3 regions of the Clostridium oceanicum genome follow, and region 2 is predicted to be linked to each of the others. Evidence: riboswitches for the same ligand, from Rfam matches in the RefSeq annotation. Region 2 holds a riboswitch; each other region holds the start of a gene.

The links. A riboswitch is a leader RNA that binds a small molecule or an ion and turns the genes downstream of it on or off. The one in region 2 is predicted to bind cyclic di-GMP.
Positions count from the first base shown of each region.
Region 1: it holds a riboswitch for cyclic di-GMP, as region 2 does, so the genes downstream of both, ABDZ71_RS08680 (collagen-binding domain-containing protein) here and ABDZ71_RS00975 (flagellar biosynthesis anti-sigma factor FlgM) in region 2, are expected to answer to the same signal.
Region 3: it holds a riboswitch for cyclic di-GMP, as region 2 does, so the genes downstream of both, ABDZ71_RS10960 (flagellinolysin) here and ABDZ71_RS00975 (flagellar biosynthesis anti-sigma factor FlgM) in region 2, are expected to answer to the same signal.

Region 1 covers NZ_BAAACG010000008.1:556,561-562,723, reverse strand. Annotated here, with positions in the region: gene ABDZ71_RS08690 (hypothetical protein) at 1-295, shown strand, start outside; gene srtB (class B sortase) at 523-1,254, opposite strand; gene ABDZ71_RS08680 (collagen-binding domain-containing protein) at 1,244-3,562, opposite strand; cyclic di-GMP riboswitch class II at 3,624-3,706, opposite strand; cyclic di-GMP riboswitch class II at 3,762-3,845, opposite strand; gene ABDZ71_RS08675 (sirohydrochlorin cobaltochelatase) at 4,119-4,910, shown strand; gene ABDZ71_RS08670 (GHMP family kinase ATP-binding protein) at 4,923-5,888, shown strand; gene ABDZ71_RS08665 (cob(I)yrinic acid a,c-diamide adenosyltransferase) at 6,004-6,163, shown strand, end outside.
Region 2 covers NZ_BAAACG010000001.1:212,068-218,230, forward strand. Annotated here, with positions in the region: gene ABDZ71_RS00965 (gamma-glutamyl-gamma-aminobutyrate hydrolase family protein) at 39-767, shown strand; gene ABDZ71_RS00970 (APC family permease) at 779-2,083, shown strand; cyclic di-GMP riboswitch class II at 2,347-2,430, shown strand; gene ABDZ71_RS00975 (flagellar biosynthesis anti-sigma factor FlgM) at 2,648-2,929, shown strand; T-box leader at 3,153-3,347, shown strand; T-box leader at 3,427-3,623, shown strand; gene ABDZ71_RS00980 (hypothetical protein) at 3,744-3,914, shown strand; gene ABDZ71_RS00985 (2-isopropylmalate synthase) at 3,983-5,491, shown strand; gene leuC (3-isopropylmalate dehydratase large subunit) at 5,712-6,163, shown strand, end outside.
Region 3 covers NZ_BAAACG010000010.1:97,464-103,626, forward strand. Annotated here, with positions in the region: gene ABDZ71_RS10960 (flagellinolysin) at 141-2,630, opposite strand; cyclic di-GMP riboswitch class II at 2,879-2,963, opposite strand; gene ABDZ71_RS10965 (histidinol-phosphatase) at 3,382-4,137, opposite strand; gene ABDZ71_RS10970 (FUSC family protein) at 4,549-6,163, shown strand, end outside.

The DNA of each region.
Region 1 (6,163 bases), on a different contig from region 2:
TATACCTATGGCATCTTGGGGACTTATATTTGGATTAGTATCTATGTATATAAAAAATAAAAATGTTAGTATAGCTCTTGGAATAGCAGTATCTATATTTTTAAGTATTTCAGATAAAACTACAATTACTAATAATTTTTCTCCCATTGGAGTTATAGGATATGTAGGAAGAGTTAGATTTGATGGAGTAGATTTTAAAACTCTAATTATTGGAAACTTAGTAGCTTTAATTTATTTTGTAGTAGCTTATTTTATAGGGAAAAATATATTTGAAAAGAGAGAATTTAGTTACTAATTTAAGTATGTTTCTAAAAAATTATTTTTTAGAAACATATTTTCTTCTATTATTTAATGAAAAAAATAATCTACTGATATATAATTTAAAAAGCTACATTTTATAATTAATCCTGAAACAATGGAGGAAGATTAATTATAAAAATGTAGCTTTAAATTAAGAGTTTATAAATATTAGTTTAGTAAGATATATTTTTATATTAATATATCTTTTTAATTAGAATAATTTTATTTTAAAATTTTTTCTTTTATTAATTTTGCATGTAATACTAGTCTAGCATCATCAAAATCATAAGCACAGGTGCTTAAAGTTATAATAAAATCATTATGGGTTAAACTTATATTTTTTTTAAGCAGAGAATTATTTTTTATTTTGTTTAAAAAGTTTTCATGCTGCTTTTCACTAACAAAGTTTATTTTTCTATAGTTTTCTGTACTTTTAGTTTTATATACAGAAAAAATTTCAAACTTTAAATTTTCAGTTCTAGTATTAAAAGTAATATATTTATTTTTCATAAAGAAATTTTTATTAGTAAATTTGTTTAACTCAGCAAACATGGTGTTAGATTTCATATTATGACCATAAAATATTATATTTTTATCTCTATTTTTAATGTTGTTAGTGATTTTATTTTTATAGTCCATAAATATAGAACCTGAATTGTTATTTTTTTTATAAAAATCTTTGTCTAAATAAAATTTATTATCTTTTCCCTGTACTACAGGAAAATTAATATTAGTATTATTGATTTTTAGCCAGCCCACAAAGTCAGGATTTTTTTTTACTAGTTCATCGAATTTATTTTTATGAGAATTTGTTGCATTTTTATAAGTTTTCTTAATATTTTTTAATAATTTATCATTAGAATAAATATTATAAAAATATTTAAAAATATATGAACTATTAATGATGACAATAGCAATAAAAATATACTTAATTAGTTTATATTTATTTTTCATAACTTTTTTTAATATTTAAAACTTTAATAAGGAATAAACCTATCAAACTTAAAGTTAACAGTACAATATTAACAAAAACACCTTTATCACCTGTTTTAGGATTATAATTTTTAATAGTTTTTACTATATTAGTTTTAGGTGTTGTTTTTTTAGGACTAGTAGTTACTTTTATTGGAATATCTTTTGTTTTAATAATTGGAATGTTATTTGTTGTTTTAGGTTTTAAAGTTACTAGTATAGGTTCAGTATTTTTCTTTTTTTTAGGTTTTAATATTTTTGATTTTATTATCGTTGGTATTGTAGGTACTTTTTGTGGCACTGGTATTTGTGTTTTTATTGTTTGTACTGGCAACATAGTAGGTACTGTTATAGCTGGTGGTAGAGGTTGTAATATTTGAGGCTTAGGAGTAACAAAAGTATCCGTCCAAGTTAATGGAGGAATTTCTTGAGGTTTAGGTAAAGGTTGTAGCATTTGAGGCTCAGGAGTAACAAAAGTATCCGTCCAAGTTAAAGGAGGAATTTCTTGAGGTTTAGGTAAAGGTTGTAGCATTTGAGGCTCAGGAGTAACAAAAGTATCAATCCAAGTTAAAGGAGGAACTTCTTGAGGTTTAGGTAAAGGTTGTAATATTTGAGGCTCAGGAGTAACAAAAGTATCCGTCCAAGTTAATGGAGGAATTTCTTGAGGTTTAGGTAAAGGTTGTAGCATTTGAGGCTCAGGAGTAACAAAAGTATCCGTCCAAGTTAAAGGAGGAACTTCTTGAGGTTTAGGTAAAGGTTGTAATATTTGAGGTTCAGGAGTAACAAAAGTATCCGTCCAAGTTAATGGAGGAATTTCTTGAGGGTTAGGTAAAGGTTGTAGCATTTGAGGCTCAGGAGTAACAAAAGTATCCGTCCAAGTTAATGGAGGAATTTCTTGAGGTTTAGGTAAAGGTTGTAGCATTTGAGGCTCAGGAGTAACAAAAGTATCCGTCCAAGTTAAAGGAGGAACTTCTTGAGGTTTAGGTAAAGGTTGTAGCATTTGAGGCTCAGGAGTAACAAAAGTATCCGTCCAAGTTAAAGGAGGAACTTCTTGAGGTTTAGGTAAAGGTTGTAGTACTTGAGGCTCAGGGGTAACAAAAGTATCAGTCCATTGTTTTGTTGCAGGAGTAAGTGTATACCATGGAATAGTATGTATTGCAGGTGTAAGTTCAGTCCAAGGTATAGATTCTTTTGCAGGGGTAAGTGGAATCCATGGTGTTGATTCTTCAGGTTGAGGCTCGATAACTTGTGGTTTAGGAGTAATTATTTCAGGCTGAGGTTCAACTACTTCTGGTTTAGAAAGTTGTAAGTTTTTAAATAAATTCCAATCAAATCTAAAACTATGCAGTTCAAATCCTTGACGTTGGTGTAAATTTTCAACTATTGCTTGACCATCTATAGCGTTACCTCTACCGGTCAAAGTAGCATTAGGAGCTAGAACGTTTCCTACTAATTCAGTAGATGAAAGATTAATTGTATCAGCATTAGGGAAAACCCATAATATTTTTTTAAATACTTGAGCAAGAGTATTCTTATTGTTTTTAATGAAGGTAGTGGTTAATCTATCTCCATTATATGTAAGTGTTCCAAAATTAAAGTTTACAGAGGATTGATTGGATTTTATTATTAAAAAATCTGAATTTTCCAAATTACCTAAGTCAATTGTATTGCCATTTTTAAGTTCATCAATATTATTTATATTTGCGATTTTAACCCTATCATTAGTAGGGGATTGAACTATTTTTTCATCAGTTGAGTTATTAGGAAAATTATCATATAATTTATTTACTTTTTGGATTGCAGAATTAATATCCCTTTTATACTCATCAAATGCATTTGTAATTGTTTGTTTAGGGAGTACTCTTATTGCTCTATGCATCCAATTAGGAAATATGTTTTTAAATTGTTCATTTGTTATTGTAACACTTTGAGCCATTAAATTTGAATTTCGGTTACTTGATTTAGAGAGAGTTCCACCAACTACTAATGCGCAATAATCATTTACAGGATATGGTATACCCATAACTGCTGATCTAGAGTCCATATACACAGAATAAGATTCTCCACTATTACTTGTTGGAGCATTTAAATTTCCTAATACTGCAACTGGACCTTCAGAGTCTGCATTTTCAGCTGACATGTTTCCAAAAACTATTCCATTGTAATGATTTATATCACCTAGTGTTGGGTGTGCAAATACTTTATTGTTAATTCCAAATGAAATCAAAATGTTTATTATTAATGAAATCAATAATATATTTGCTATGTTTTTTTTACTTTTGTTTTTCATGGTGTCATCTCCTTTTTTTAGAAATTAATATATTTATATAAAATAAACCCTATGCTTAAAATAAACATAAGGTAGGTTGCATCACTAACTCCATACATACAAGATGCCCAAATAAGTATGTATATCAAAGTTTCCCTGAAAGGATATATTATTTTTTACAAGTTAATATATTTATATAAAATAAACCCTATGCTTAAAATAAACATAGGGTAGGTTGCATCACTAACTCCATACATACAAGATGCCCAAAATAAGTACGTATATCAAAGTCTCCCGAGGTGTATATACACATTTTATAGATATTATAATAGCATGGTATTATTTTCTTTGCAAGGATTTTTTTATATCTGATAATAATATATTTATATACTAATAATGATATATTTATAAAATTATACTAGGAGGGTTAATTAGAATATTTTAAATAGGGTATAAATGAAAATGAAAGGATCCTATATAACTAGTATAAAAAAATATTTTTATATTTTTATATATGGTAAAATTATAATATAGGCTCATATTATAATATAAATATTTTAAACTTTAGGAGGAAAATATGAAAAATAAAAAAGCTATACTTGTAGTAAGTTTTGGAACAAGTTATAAAGACGCACTTAAAAACTCTATAGAAAGTACAGAGAATATTATAAAAGATAAATTTAATGATTATGATATAAAAAGAGCATTTACTTCAAATATGATAATAAGAAAAATTTTAAAAAGAGATAATATAAAAATAGATACTCCCAAAGAAGCCTTAGAAAAATTAAAAAAAGAACAATATGAAGAAATTATAGTACAGCCTTTACATATTATGTTTGGAGAAGAATATGAAAAAATAAAAACTGCAGTAAAAGAATATAAAGATAGTTTTAAATCTATAAAACTTGGAAGACCTTTATTATTTAAAACTAAAGACTATAAAATAGCTGTGGATGCATTGAAAAATCAAATGCCAAATAAAGTAGAAAATGATGAAGCAGTTATACTTATGGGACACGGAACAGAACATGAAGCTAATGCAGCCTATTTTCAATATGATTATTACTTAAAGGAATATCTAAATAGTAATATATACATAGCTAATGTAGAAGGAGTTCCTTCTTTAGATTCTGTAATACCAAAACTTAAGGGAAAAGATATAAAAAAAGTTTTATTAATGCCATTTATGCTTGTAGCAGGTGATCATGCAAAATGTGATATGGCAGGAGATGATGAAGACTCATTTAAAAATATATTAAAAAGTGAAGGCTTTGAAGTAGAGATATATCTTAAAGGATTAGGAGAAAATAAAGAATTTCAAAATATATATGTAAATCACATAAAAGATTCTATGGAAAATAATTAATGGTGACCGTTTATGGAATATAACAGTAAATATCCAGGGAGCTTTGGAGAAGTACTTCAAGGTAATTTTAAAGGAAAAGATATTTTAGTATCTTTTCCTATAAATTTATATACTAATGTTAAAATTTTTAAGAATGATTTAAAGAATCAAAATGTGAGAGTTAATAATTTAAATATAAATAATACTATAGAAACTAATAATATAAGAATTTTTAGAAAAAATTTTAAAAATAATAAGTTTAAAATTTTAAATAAAACTGAAGGCAAAATATATAGTAACATAAAGTATAGAAATAATTTTAAAGCTAGTATGTTTATGAAAAAAATCCTTGAAAATTGGGGATATAGTGATTTTTATAAAAAATTTCATATAGAAATTAAAAGTCAGATACCAAAAGGTAAGGGACTTGCTAGTAGTACAGCAGATATTTGTGCTACTTATAAAGTTTTAACTAAAATATTTAATAAGCCCTATTTAGAAGAAGAATTAACAAAATTTTCCCTAGAAATAGAACCTACAGATAGTATTATATTTGATAAATTTAATATATTTGATTATAAATATGGAAAATATAAAGAAGAAATAGGAGAATATATAAAATTTTACATACTTGCATTTGAAGGAAATAGAATAATTAATACTGTTAATTTTAATAAAAAAAATTTACCTTCTATGGAAAAAGTAGATGATTTAGTTCCCATTCTAAAAGAAGGAATTTTGAAAAAAGATATAGATAGAATATCTTATGTGTCTACTGAAAGTATAATTAGAAATTTACATAGAGTGACTTATAGTTATTTAGATTTTGTTATTGATTATAAAAATAGAACTTACGGATCAGGGATTATAGGAGCACATAGCGGAAATGCTTTAGGGATAATATATAAAGATAAAGAAACCTTAAATAAAGCATTGAAAGGGTATAAGCCCTATGGGGATTTGAGAGTATATCCTTTAGAAAGTGTTACTTTCAAATAACCTAATTTATATATAAGGTATATTTTTCACTTTTTATTTATTTGCAATTTACATATGAATAGTTAGATTATATTATTGGTTAAGTTAAGATTTTAATGGAAAAGAGGTAGATATGATGTCAGAGGAAAGAGGATATGTTCAAGTTTATACTGGAAATGGGAAAGGAAAAACTACAGCAGCACTAGGAATATCTCTAAGAGCTATATGTGCTGGCAAAAAAGTTTATTTTGGACAGTTTGTAAAAGGAATGAAATATAGTGAACTTAAAACTCCAG
Region 2 (6,163 bases):
GATAAAAACGAATACATATTAATCAGGAGGGCATAAAAATGGCTAGAAGACCAATTATAGGAATATCTGGAAGTTTAATAATTGATGAAGGAGGTATGTTTCCCGGATATGAAAGAGCTTATGTAAATAATGATTATATTCAATCTGTGGTTAGAGCTGGAGGGATTCCATACATTATTCCAATAGTTTACGATGAAAAAATAATTAAAGATCAAGTTGAAAATATTGATGGCTTAATTTTATCCGGGGGACATGATGTTAATCCATTATTATTTGGGCAAGAACCATCTCAAAAATTAGGAGCAATAATGCCTAAAAGAGACAAATTTGATTGTAAATTATTAGAATTGACTAAAGAACAAGAAAAGCCAATATTAGGAATATGTAGAGGCCATCAAGTTATAACTGTACATAGCGGTGGTAGTTTATATCAAGATTTATCAGAAATAGATGGATGTTACATAAAGCATAATCAAGAACATTTATCAAATATACCAACTCATACTGTTAATATAAAAAAAGGAACCATTTTAGAAGAGATTTTAGGAAAACAAATAATAACAAATTCTTTTCATCATTTAGCAGTTAAAGATGTACCAAAAGGATTTAAAATAGCAGCAACTGCTAAAGATGGAGTTATAGAAGCTATAGAAAGTGAAACTCAATTTATATTAGGTATACAATGGCATCCAGAGATGATGTCAAAAGATAACGATTATATGGCAAAAATATTTGAGAGATTTATAAAAGAAGCTAAGAAAAACTAAGGAGAGATAATATGGCTAATAAACAAAAGTTTGGATTTTGGAGTATAGTTCTTTTAGGAATTAACGCTATAATAGGTTCTGGAATATTTTTATTGCCTAATCAAGCAATGAAACTAATAGGAACTGCAAGTATAGGTGTAATATTATTTGACATGCTTTTAGTTGTAAGTATAGCAGTATGTTTTGCAGAAGTTGGAGGCATGTTTAAGAAAAATGGTGGTCCATATGTTTATGCTAAAGAAGCCTTTGGGGATTTTGTAGGCTTTGAAGTAGGATTTATGAAATGGGCTATAAGTATAATAGCTTGGGCAACTATGGCTGTTGGATTTACAACAGCACTTGGAAAGGTATGGCCAGCTGCAGCGGAAGGTACAATAAAAAATTTTATAGTTGTAGGTATTTTAGTTGGTCTTGGAGTATTAAACATATTAGGTGTAAATATATCAAAAACATTAAATAATATAATAACTTTAGGCAAATTATTGCCACTAATTTTATTTGTAGCTGTAGGTATATTTTTTATAAAGGGAGGTAGTTTTACTCCTTTATTTCCAGGAGGATCGTATAAAGCTGGTTCTTTTGGTTCAGCAGCTCTTTTGATTTTTTATGCATTTACTGGTTTTGAATCTATAGCTGTTGCTGCTGAAGATATGGAAAATCCTCAAAAGAATATCCCTAAAGCAATTATAACAGTAATGATTATAGTATCTGTCTTTTATTTGTTAATTCAATCAGTGTCTATAGGGATTTTAGGACAAAGTTTAGGGAGTACATCTACACCAGTTGCAGATGCAGCAGGAGTGTTTTTAGGCCCTATAGGAGGGGCTGTAGTTACAGCAGGTACACTTATATCTATAGGTGGAATAAATATAGCAGCGTCATTTATAACTCCAAGAAGTGGTGTAGCTCTTGCAGAAGATGGATTAATCCCTAAAGTTGTGGCTAAGAAAAGCAAATTTGACACTCCTTATATTGCTATAATAATAACAGTAGCTCTTGCAATACCAATAGCTTTATCAGGAAGTTTTACAAAGCTTGCTGCAATAAGTGTTGTTTCAAGATTCGTTCAATATGTTCCTACTTGTTTAGCAGTTATAATTTTAAGAAAAAAGAGACCAGACTTAAAAACTTCATTTAGAGTGCCTCTTGGACCTGTAATACCAATTCTTGCAGTAATAGTCAGTGGATGGCTTATAACTCAATCATCAATGGAAAAAATACTTTGGGGTCTTGGTGGTTTACTTCTTGGAATACCTTTATACTTTTTTATGAAAGATAAAAATGTACAAACTGAAGAATTAGATTGTGAAATGTAGAAATTATAAGTTGTATAAAATATTTTTATTCACAGTATTTTTAAATAAAATATTTTATAATATTAAAACTTTGTTAAAAATATTGAAAAGAAAATAATACCATGATATTATAATATATATAAATTTGGTTATTATTTCATATGCTTTAAAGGGTTTTGTGTTTTATCCTATTTATAGGGATAAATAATAAATAATAATTTTATCTTGACACTTGTAGTTATAACTTATTTTTATAAATATTAAATCATTAATAAAAATAAATATCCTTTTAGGGGAACTTTGAAATACATACTTATTTCGGGCATCTTGTATGTATGGAGTTAGTGATGCAACCTACCCAATGTTCATATTTTGAACGTTGGGTTTGTTTTATATATGGGACATTTAAATATTAATTTTTAATAAAAAGGAGATGGTAATTTGAAAAGTGGAAGCTAAAAATTATAGAAGGTAGGTGAGTTATTTGATTTATTATGAAAATTATTATTCCTTGGAGTTTTAGATTATTAATATAGAATTCAATTGGAATGAACTTAATATATTAAACTTAGGAGGATATATTATATGAACATAAGAAAAATAGATTCACTAGAATTTAAAAAAAATTCTTACTTCAAAAATAAAGCTTTAAAAAAATCTAGAAGGATTAATGAAATAAAATTTAAAGATAAAGTTGAAATATCATCTGTAGGAAAGCAACTTAGTTTCTGCATGTTAAATGAAGATACAAATATTAATGATGAAAAAATATTTTCTATACAAAAACAAATTAAAAATGGAAATTACAAAATTGATTCTAAATTAATTGCAAAAAAAATTTTAAAATCTATAAAAGAAAAATATTAATAAGTAACTATATTATTAAAAATAAAATCATAATATTTAAAATTTGTTATATTAAAACGTTTAAAAAAATATTCTTTAAAAAAGTATTCAAAATGTATTGACAATTGAATTATTTTGATGTTAAAATGATAAAAATTAATTATTGAGGTTCATTTGAAAAAGAAAAAAACTATTGACATAAATTAATTTTCATAGTAAAGTAATAAACAATAAAATAAATTATATAAAAGCAATGACAGGATTAAGTAGATATTTAAGTATTTTAAAGAGAGTGGGAGTAGCTGAGAACCCATAAATGCACCTATCGAAACTCACCCTGGAGCTGTAGGCTGAAATTGTAGTAAGCTAAGCCGGCATAGCCGTTATTTAGATTAAGTATAAATTTGGGTGGTACCGCGACAGACTTCTCGCCCCATAGAGGGAGAAGCTCTGTCTTTTTTATTATAAAAAAATACCCTCAAATTAACAAAAATAGATATTATTAAAAAATGAATTATATAAAAGCAATGACAGGATTAAGTAGATATTTAAGTATTTTAAAGAGAGTGGGGATAGCTGAGAACCCATAAATACACCTATCGAAACTCACCCTAGAGCTACTAAGCTGAAATTATAGTAAGCTAAGTCGGCATAGCCGTTATCAAAATTAAGTGAAAAAAATGGGTGGTACCGCGACAGATTTCTCGCCCCATAGGGGAAGACTGTCTTTTTTTTATACCTAAAATTAAGTTAAGTTTAATATTTTTTCATTTGGCCAGTGGAACTTTATTATATATAAATATGTTTAAATATAAATCAAAGGAGGAAATTTATTATGTCATACGTACAATTTGTAAATTCTAAAAATTTGGAAAATTCTGATTTAAAAAAGGAAAGAGATTCTAAAATTCATGAGGTAGATAGTTCATACTATGAATATTTAAGAACTATGAAAAAAGAAGACAGCGATGATTGTGACTATTCAGTAGCATTTATGACTTTTTAATTTTACACAAATTTAAAAGAATAACTACTAACAAAACATAATTTTTTAGTAATGAAAGGGTGGTTTTAGTGAATAAAAAAATATATATTTTTGATACTACATTAAGAGATGGGGAGCAAACTCCAGGAGTAAGTCTTAACATAAATGAAAAAGTAGAAATTGCAAAACAATTAGAAAAACTAGGAGTAGATGTTATTGAAGCAGGTTTTCCCGTTGCATCTAAAGGTGATTTTGAAGCAGTTAAAGCCATTTCAAAAAATATCAAAAATACTGTAGTTACAGGGCTTGCAAGAGCAACAAAAAAAGATATAGATACTGCATGGGAAGCTTTAAAGTATGCTAGAAAGCCTAGAATACACACTTTCATTGCTACTTCTGATATTCATATGGAAAATAAGTTAAAAATGAAACCAAAAGAGGTTTTAAAAAGAGCCTGTGAAATGGTTAAGTATGCTAAATCACTTTGCAAAAATGTTGAGTTTTCTCCAGAAGATGCATCAAGAACTAGAAAAGATTTTTTGTATGAGGTTTTAGAAAAAGTAATTGATGCAGGAGCAGATGTATTAAACATACCAGATACTGTTGGATATACGACTCCTGATGAATATGGTGAATTTATAAAAGGGATAAAAGAAAATGTTAAAAATATTGATAAAGCTATTATAAGTGTTCATTGTCATAATGATTTAGGTATGGCAGTATCAAATTCATTGGCAGCAATAAAAAATGGTGCTGAGCAAATTGAATGTTCTATGAATGGACTTGGAGAAAGAGCTGGAAATGCTGCAACAGAAGAAATAGTTATGGCAATTAAAACTAGAGAAGATATATATAATTCCTATACAGATGTCGTCACAAAGGAGATAATGAGAACTAGTAGGTTGGTTAGTGATTTAACAGGAATTCATATACAAAATAATAAAGCTATTGTAGGAGAAAATGCCTTTGCTCATGAATCTGGAATTCATCAACATGGAGTTTTAAATTGTCGAGAAACTTATGAAATTATGACTCCAGAGTCTGTAGGATTAAATAAGAATTCAATAGTTTTAGGTAAGCATTCAGGAAGACATGCTTTTGAAAAGCGATTAGAAGAAATTGGGTATAATGATTTGAAAGAAGAAAAAATAACAGAAGCTTTTTATAAATTCAAAGATTTAGCAGATAGAAAAAAAATCGTATCAGATGAAGATATAGAAGCCTTAGTTAGAGAAGAAGTATTTAAAGTAGAGGAAACTTTTAAACTTGAATATTATCAAGTTTCAAGTGGAAGTGTTGTTTCAACATCTACTGTTAAAATACGTTTTAAAGATGAAGAAATTAATGAGGCCGCTTGTGGTGATGGTCCTGTAGATGCAACTTTTAAAGCAATAGAAAAAGCAATAGGAATTAATTTTAACTTAAAAGATTACCTTTTGAAATCTGTAGGTAGTGGAAAAGATGCTTTAGGTGAAGTTACTGTAAAAATTGAAAAAGATCAAAAGATATTTTCAGCTAAAGGAATAAGTACAGATATAGTTGAGGCCAGTGCTAAGGCTTTTATAAATTCTGTTAATAAAATGTATTGTTATATTTAATTATATAAGGAATTTTAACTTTAGATATAGTTTGAAAATTAAATTTTGATAAACAAGGATTAAATTTATATAAAGGGGTTTTAATAATATTTAGTATTATAAAATATCAAGTATTTATAAATTTTAAGGGGATTTTATAATTATAAATAGGTTTATTTATACTATTAAATATAATAAATACAACCACTATTTACTTATACAGATAGGAGGAAACAAAAAAATGGGAATGACTATGACGCAAAAGATATTAGCCAAACATGCAGGATTAGATAAAGTAAAAATAGGTGAATTAATTAAGGTGAAATTAGACTTAGTATTAGGAAATGATATTACTACACCAGTTGCAATTAAAGAGTTTAATAAGATAGGGATTAATGAAGTTTTTGATAAGAAAAAAATTGCTATAGTTCCAGATCACTTTACTCCAAATAAAGATATTAAATCAGCAGAACAATGTAAACTTTGTAGAGAATTTGCAGATGAAATGGATATTGAAAATTATTTTGAAATAGGTGAAATGGGAATAGAACATGCTTTGATTCCTGAAAAGGGGTTAGCAGTTTGTGGTGATGTAATAATTGGAGCAGATTCTCATACATGTACTTATGGGGCATTAGGTGCTTTTTCTACAGGAATAGGAAGTACTGATATGGGAGCTGGAATGGCAACAGG
Region 3 (6,163 bases), on a different contig from region 2:
ATTCCTAGGTTTTTCAGTAGATGTAATAATCTATTTTATATAAAACTTTTAATTTCATTAATAAATAACCTATCACAATCAGGAATTTATATGATTAAAAAGGCATATGTAAATCCGCAGAAATCACAAATATTATTTTCCTATTGAAGTAAATTAAGAACCCTTTTATTGTTTAAATCTGACTGGAGAAGCATTGATTGTGCTGTATCTTTAAGAAGTTTATTTTTTGCAAAGTCAATCCAAGTTTTTGCTATATCACAATCCATTATTCTGCTATTAGCTTCAGTTAGATTGTCTGAAGTAGTATTTAAATTATTAATAACATGGTTGAGCCTATTTGTGTAGGCTCCCAATTTAGCATTAAATGAAGAAACTTTATCTAATGCTTTATCAATGATTTGTATAGGATCCTCTGAATTTATCATTTGTGGTATAGAAATATTATAGTTAGAAGTTGTACTTTCTATTGAGTCAAATTCTCTTGGCATTCCTTTATTTATTGTGGCTTCCACATGAAATGTATTTGGTACATCTGATGGAATTATTCTTCCGCTTATTAAAACTTTAACTGCAAAAGGATCAAAATTTTCTATTAAGTTGCGGTGCCTCATCCATGCATCATTAACTCTCCAAGCTCCATCTATTAAAGCTTGATTTACTGCGCTCTGCAATGTATTTACTGATGAATGTGATGCTAAAGATATAACTAAATCCCCTCTAATCCAGCTTGCAGAAGTGTAATCACCTGAGTTTTTAACTATTGTTATTTTAAATTCTTTTCCTAATACTAAATTGTCCCTGCCTACATTTACGTCAACAGTAGCTCTTCCTACATTTGAAAATGTAGCTATTTGTCCACTTACTGATGCAGTAGGTTTTGTAGGATCTGGATTAGTTGGAGTATTTGGTTTTTCTGGGTTAGTTGGGGTATTGGGGTCATCTGGTTTTGGGTTGTTGGGGTCTCCTGGGTTAGTTGGGTTACCTGGAGTATTTGGGTTATTAGGATCCTCAGGTTTATTTGGATCACCGGGGTTACTTGGAGTATTCGGATTCCCCGGGTCAGTTGGGTTACCTGGAGTATTTGGGTTATTAGGACCCTCAGGTTTATTTGGATCACCGGGGTTACTTGGAGTATTCGGATTCCCCGGGTTAGTTGGGTCTCCTGGAGTATTTGGATTCTTTGAATTTGCACCTATTTCATTATTTAATATATTAAGATTATATAGCCCCAAAGAATCAACACTTATTCTATCAAACTCTAATTTCATTGTTTGCTCTCCATTTGCTCCTATTTGTAAAAACATATTAGAATTATTTTTAGGCCCACTTCCCCAATTTATAGTAACCTTTTTAAGGGGCTGGTCATTTTCAAGTGATTGGTCATTTTTTAATAAACTAGTTTTATGGATTACTGACTTATTATCTAAAGCAGTACCTACTCCATCTAAGCCTAGAATAGAGCCTACATCTGATTCATCCTTATTCCAATCTAGAGTTATATTATTTTCCACAAAATCCTTAGCATTTAATTTAAAATCATCTATAAAATTGTCAAAAGAACTAATACTTGAATCTGTATTTAAAGTTATAGAGTTTTTTAATGCATCCAATCCGTTTTCTGTAGATGTTTTTATAGAATTCATAAAATCTTTGATATCACTAGAAGCATCTAACTTACTATTTAAATATTTCATTATTACATATGAAGCTGCATAATCTTTATCATCTCCAAGCCAATTAGCTCCATTTAGTAAATCTACTCCCCTTGAAATTAATTCATTTAGTTTATTATTATCAAATTCTCCCTTCAAATTAGAAATAACTTGTTTTAAGCGTTCATCAGCACCTATAACTAAATCAGCACTTCCTTCTTTAAACCAATCAGGTATAGAACTAATTTTGTCCATACCAAACTCAGAAATCATAGCTATATGACTAAATTCATGAGTAATTATTCTATCATAAGAAACTTTAAGATTACTATCATCCTGAAAATCCTTTAAATCTATATTCAAATTCAACTCTTCATTGTTACCAGAAACGGAAGATACCTCTCCCCCTAAATCTCCGTTGAAAATATTAATGTTTAGTTTAATGGGATCTTCTATATTAAGGCCTAATGCCTTATCTACTGTATTTTGAGCACCTTTAAGCCAACCAGATTTTAAACCATTTAAAATAAACTGCCTAACTTTATTATTACTTTCAGATTCAACATCAAAAACATTTCTAGAATTAAAATTAGTATTTTTAGATATACTATCTATTTCTAAAACCAATTCATCTATTTCCTTTTGAATACTTAATTTATCATCTAAAGTATTAGTATCATTTTTTGCACATACAGTTAGCTCTCTCATTCTTTGTAACATTTCAGTCATTCCTTTTAAAGCTCCTTCAGCCGTTTGTATAAGAGAAATTCCATCCTGTGCATTTTTTGAAGATCTATATAAACCTCTTATTTGAGATTTCATTTTTTCAGAAATAGCAAGTCCTGCTGGATCATCTTTAGCTTCATTTATTTTAAGTCCAGAAGATATTTTACTAATTGAACTGCTAAGGTTACTTAATGCTCTATTTGTATTTTTAAGTAAATTTTTTTGGTTATAAGTATTAATAAATATATAAATCCCCCCACTCTATAAAACAAAGGTATATACTGCTATGGAAACTATTCACTTCACTAAAATTATGATAAATTCCTATTATGGTAAAAACTTATGTTAAAAACTATTAACTTTACTAAAAATAAAAACGAAACCATATATCATAACTAAACTATTCGCTTACTAAAATAGAGAAAATACTTCCCCCTATTAAAACTATTCTCTCTACTAATAATAAAAACAAAACCCACCCCATACTCATAAAATCTTATGAATATAAGGTGGGTTGCATCACTAACTCCATACATATAAAGATGCCCAATTTATAATATGTATTTCACAGTTCCCTTTACAATATGTAATTTTTTATATTTAAAATTCAAACCGAATTTATAGTTTAACTTAGTTTCCAGTTTACAATCAATTAAAATCTTAGATACCATTGTCTTTAAATTAAAACATATTACAATATTTTACATGTCATTTATTATTATACTATAAATCTAAAGATATAGTTACAAATATATCCTATTTTTGAAAATAGTATGTGTTATTACCTAGGAACAATTATTAATTACTCAGATTATATCACATGAAGATTAGGAATTCAATAAATATTTCCAATTTTATTGGTTAAATAAACCATAGGATTAATAAATAAAGCAAATATCCCACTTAGAGGGTTTTAGAATTATCAAAAACAATATATAATTTATAATAAAATTAAAATATAAAAATAAATTAGATTGATAAAACCTTTTTACATAATTTTATATTAAAAACTTATAGAATCTTTTAAGTTTAGCCCTAGATCTTTAGCTTGTTTAATAGCTTCTATAACAAAATCATCATATATATATTCTGGATCGTGAGCATCTGAATTTACAATTACAGGTATATCCTTGTAGTTTTTAGCTACATACTGCCAAAATTCTTTATTAGGATAGTTTTTATTAACTCTTAATCCATTTGCATTATATTCTATAATAACATCATTTTTTATACAGGCTTCTAAAATTTCCTTAGCAATATTTTCGCAATGTTTATCCCATTTACTATAGCTATTCATAAATAAATCTGGATGAGCAAATATTTTAAATAAGCCTGTATTAAGAGCTTTTAAGGCCTCTTTTTTATATAAGCTTAATTCCTCTTTGGTTTCTGCAAAAAACATATCTACTATTTTATCATCATTTATAATTACAGCATGGTGTCCTAAAATAAGGTAATCCGTTAATTTAGATAACTCATCATAATAATCATGTAACTGATGAAAATATTCACATTCTAATGATTTTAAAACTTTTATAGAAGGATACTTATTATTAACTTCATCTATTTCTTTTAAATATGTTTTTAACTCTGAGTAGTCCATTCTATCACCAAGAACTCTACTATCTTTAAATGGAGCATGACAGCTTATTCCTATCTCTTCTAATCCCTTATTTTTTGCTGCTTTTACATATTCTTCTATCTCACCTTTAGCATGTTTACAACGATAATGATGTGTATGATAATTAGTTTTTTTCATCATACCTTCCTCTCTTTTTCTTTTTTTAATAATTTTTATATTTCAAGTTGTGATTTATATATAAGTTATCTACTATAATATACTTTTAGCTTCTAATATTCAAATATATAAAATACCTCTTTTAGCTAATCCTATAAATAAATCATTATTTTAATAGAAAATACTAATTTATTAAATACCCCAGGGAATCTTTCTAGGAAACCTTTACAATATTACAGTATAGTTTGACAAAATACGATATGAGAGTATAATACTTTTTATCAATATTTTTAAAGCTATTATTTTTTTATAAAAAACTATTATAATACTCCGATTACTTAATAATTCATACATATATCGAAAGAGGTGAGACTAGTTATATTAGATATATAGCTTAAGAAAAAATAATTAAATAATATAACAGAAGAAGAAATGAAATTAAGTAAAAATAACTTTATAACTTCAACTAAAATTTGTTCAGCCTTACTTTTTATATTTTTAGTAGAATATGGTTTTTTAGGTATTTATCCTGCCTTATTAGGTGCCCTTGCTGGACTACACTGTTATTTTGTAAATTCTAAAGGATTTTATAAAAAAAGAATATTAACTAGAAGTATTAAAATCCTTATATGTTCTAATATTGCTCTACTACTAAAATATATAACTATGCAAAATGAAGCTTATTGCTTAATAACAACCTTTTTATTTACAGCAATAATAGTATTCTTTTCATTTGATGAACACATGAAAGGTTTTATGAATCACAGGCCTATTCTTTTTATATTTGTTTATTCTATTTACTCAAAAACAAGTCCTAATGCTAAAGACATAATAGCTGTATCTTTAGCTGTAATCATAGCCTGCATAATTACAATGCTTATGCACAATTTAGATCTTAATAAAAATATGAAAAAATCTATAGAAGATTACATTGAAAAATGTATAAAAGAAGTGAGATCTCATAAAGAAAATCTTGATGTAGAAAAAGCTCAAACTGACAGCTATGAAGCATACAAAAACTTTTTATCGGAATTTTATAAAAGCTCCTATAGATGGCTTCTTAGTAGTAGCTATGGAAAACTTCTCTTTGAATTTGCTTTATATCTTCATAACTTCATGGAAAATATACGATTTACAATTAAATATAAAAACATTACTGATGAAAAATATGATGAATTAGAAAAATTCCTTATAGCACTAAAAAAAGGAGAAACTCCTAAATTTAAATTTGTAAAAACTACTGAAAAATTAGCACACATCCTTTTAGAAAAAAGGAAAAGCATATGTGATATAACAGATGAAAGTAGTGAAAAGAAATACACTCATCATAATGAGCATTTTACTTCTTGGCTAAAAGATAATATAAATTTTAATACCTTAAGAATGAAGTATACTCTTAAAGTAGCTATAACTTTAACCATTGGAGTATTTGTATCTTTTCATTATTTTATGGGAAAACCTATTTGGATTCCTATAACAATGCTTCCACTATTGCTTCCTTCTAAAAACTCTACTAACTCTACAACTTTTAACAGAATAATAGGAACATTTTTAGGAGTAGCAATTACTTTTATAATATTACCACTGATTCCTAATTTATATGGGCAAATATTTCTAGCAATACTTGGCCTATTCGGAGCCTTTGTTATGTTAGGTATTCATTATATAGGAGTTATTACTTTTATAACAATAACTGCCATAATCATAAATTTGCCAGCCGCTTCAACTACAACTCTTTATTTTCAAAGAGCCCTTTATACAGTAGCTGCAGGACTAATAGTTGTTATTATGGAATGGATATTTTCAGACAGGCACAATAAAACTATAAAGAAAACTTTAATTCAGATAATAGAAAATGATATATTAATTATAAGAGGAATAAGAACACTTCATAAAACTAAAAAAGAATATCATATAGATGATTTTATAATGAAAGCTTATTTATATAGAGATCTTATTCATCCAAGATTCCAGCATTCAGAAATTTCAAAGGAAAGAAAACTCATTAAGATTTCTATAATTTTCATAGAAACCCTAACATTTTTAT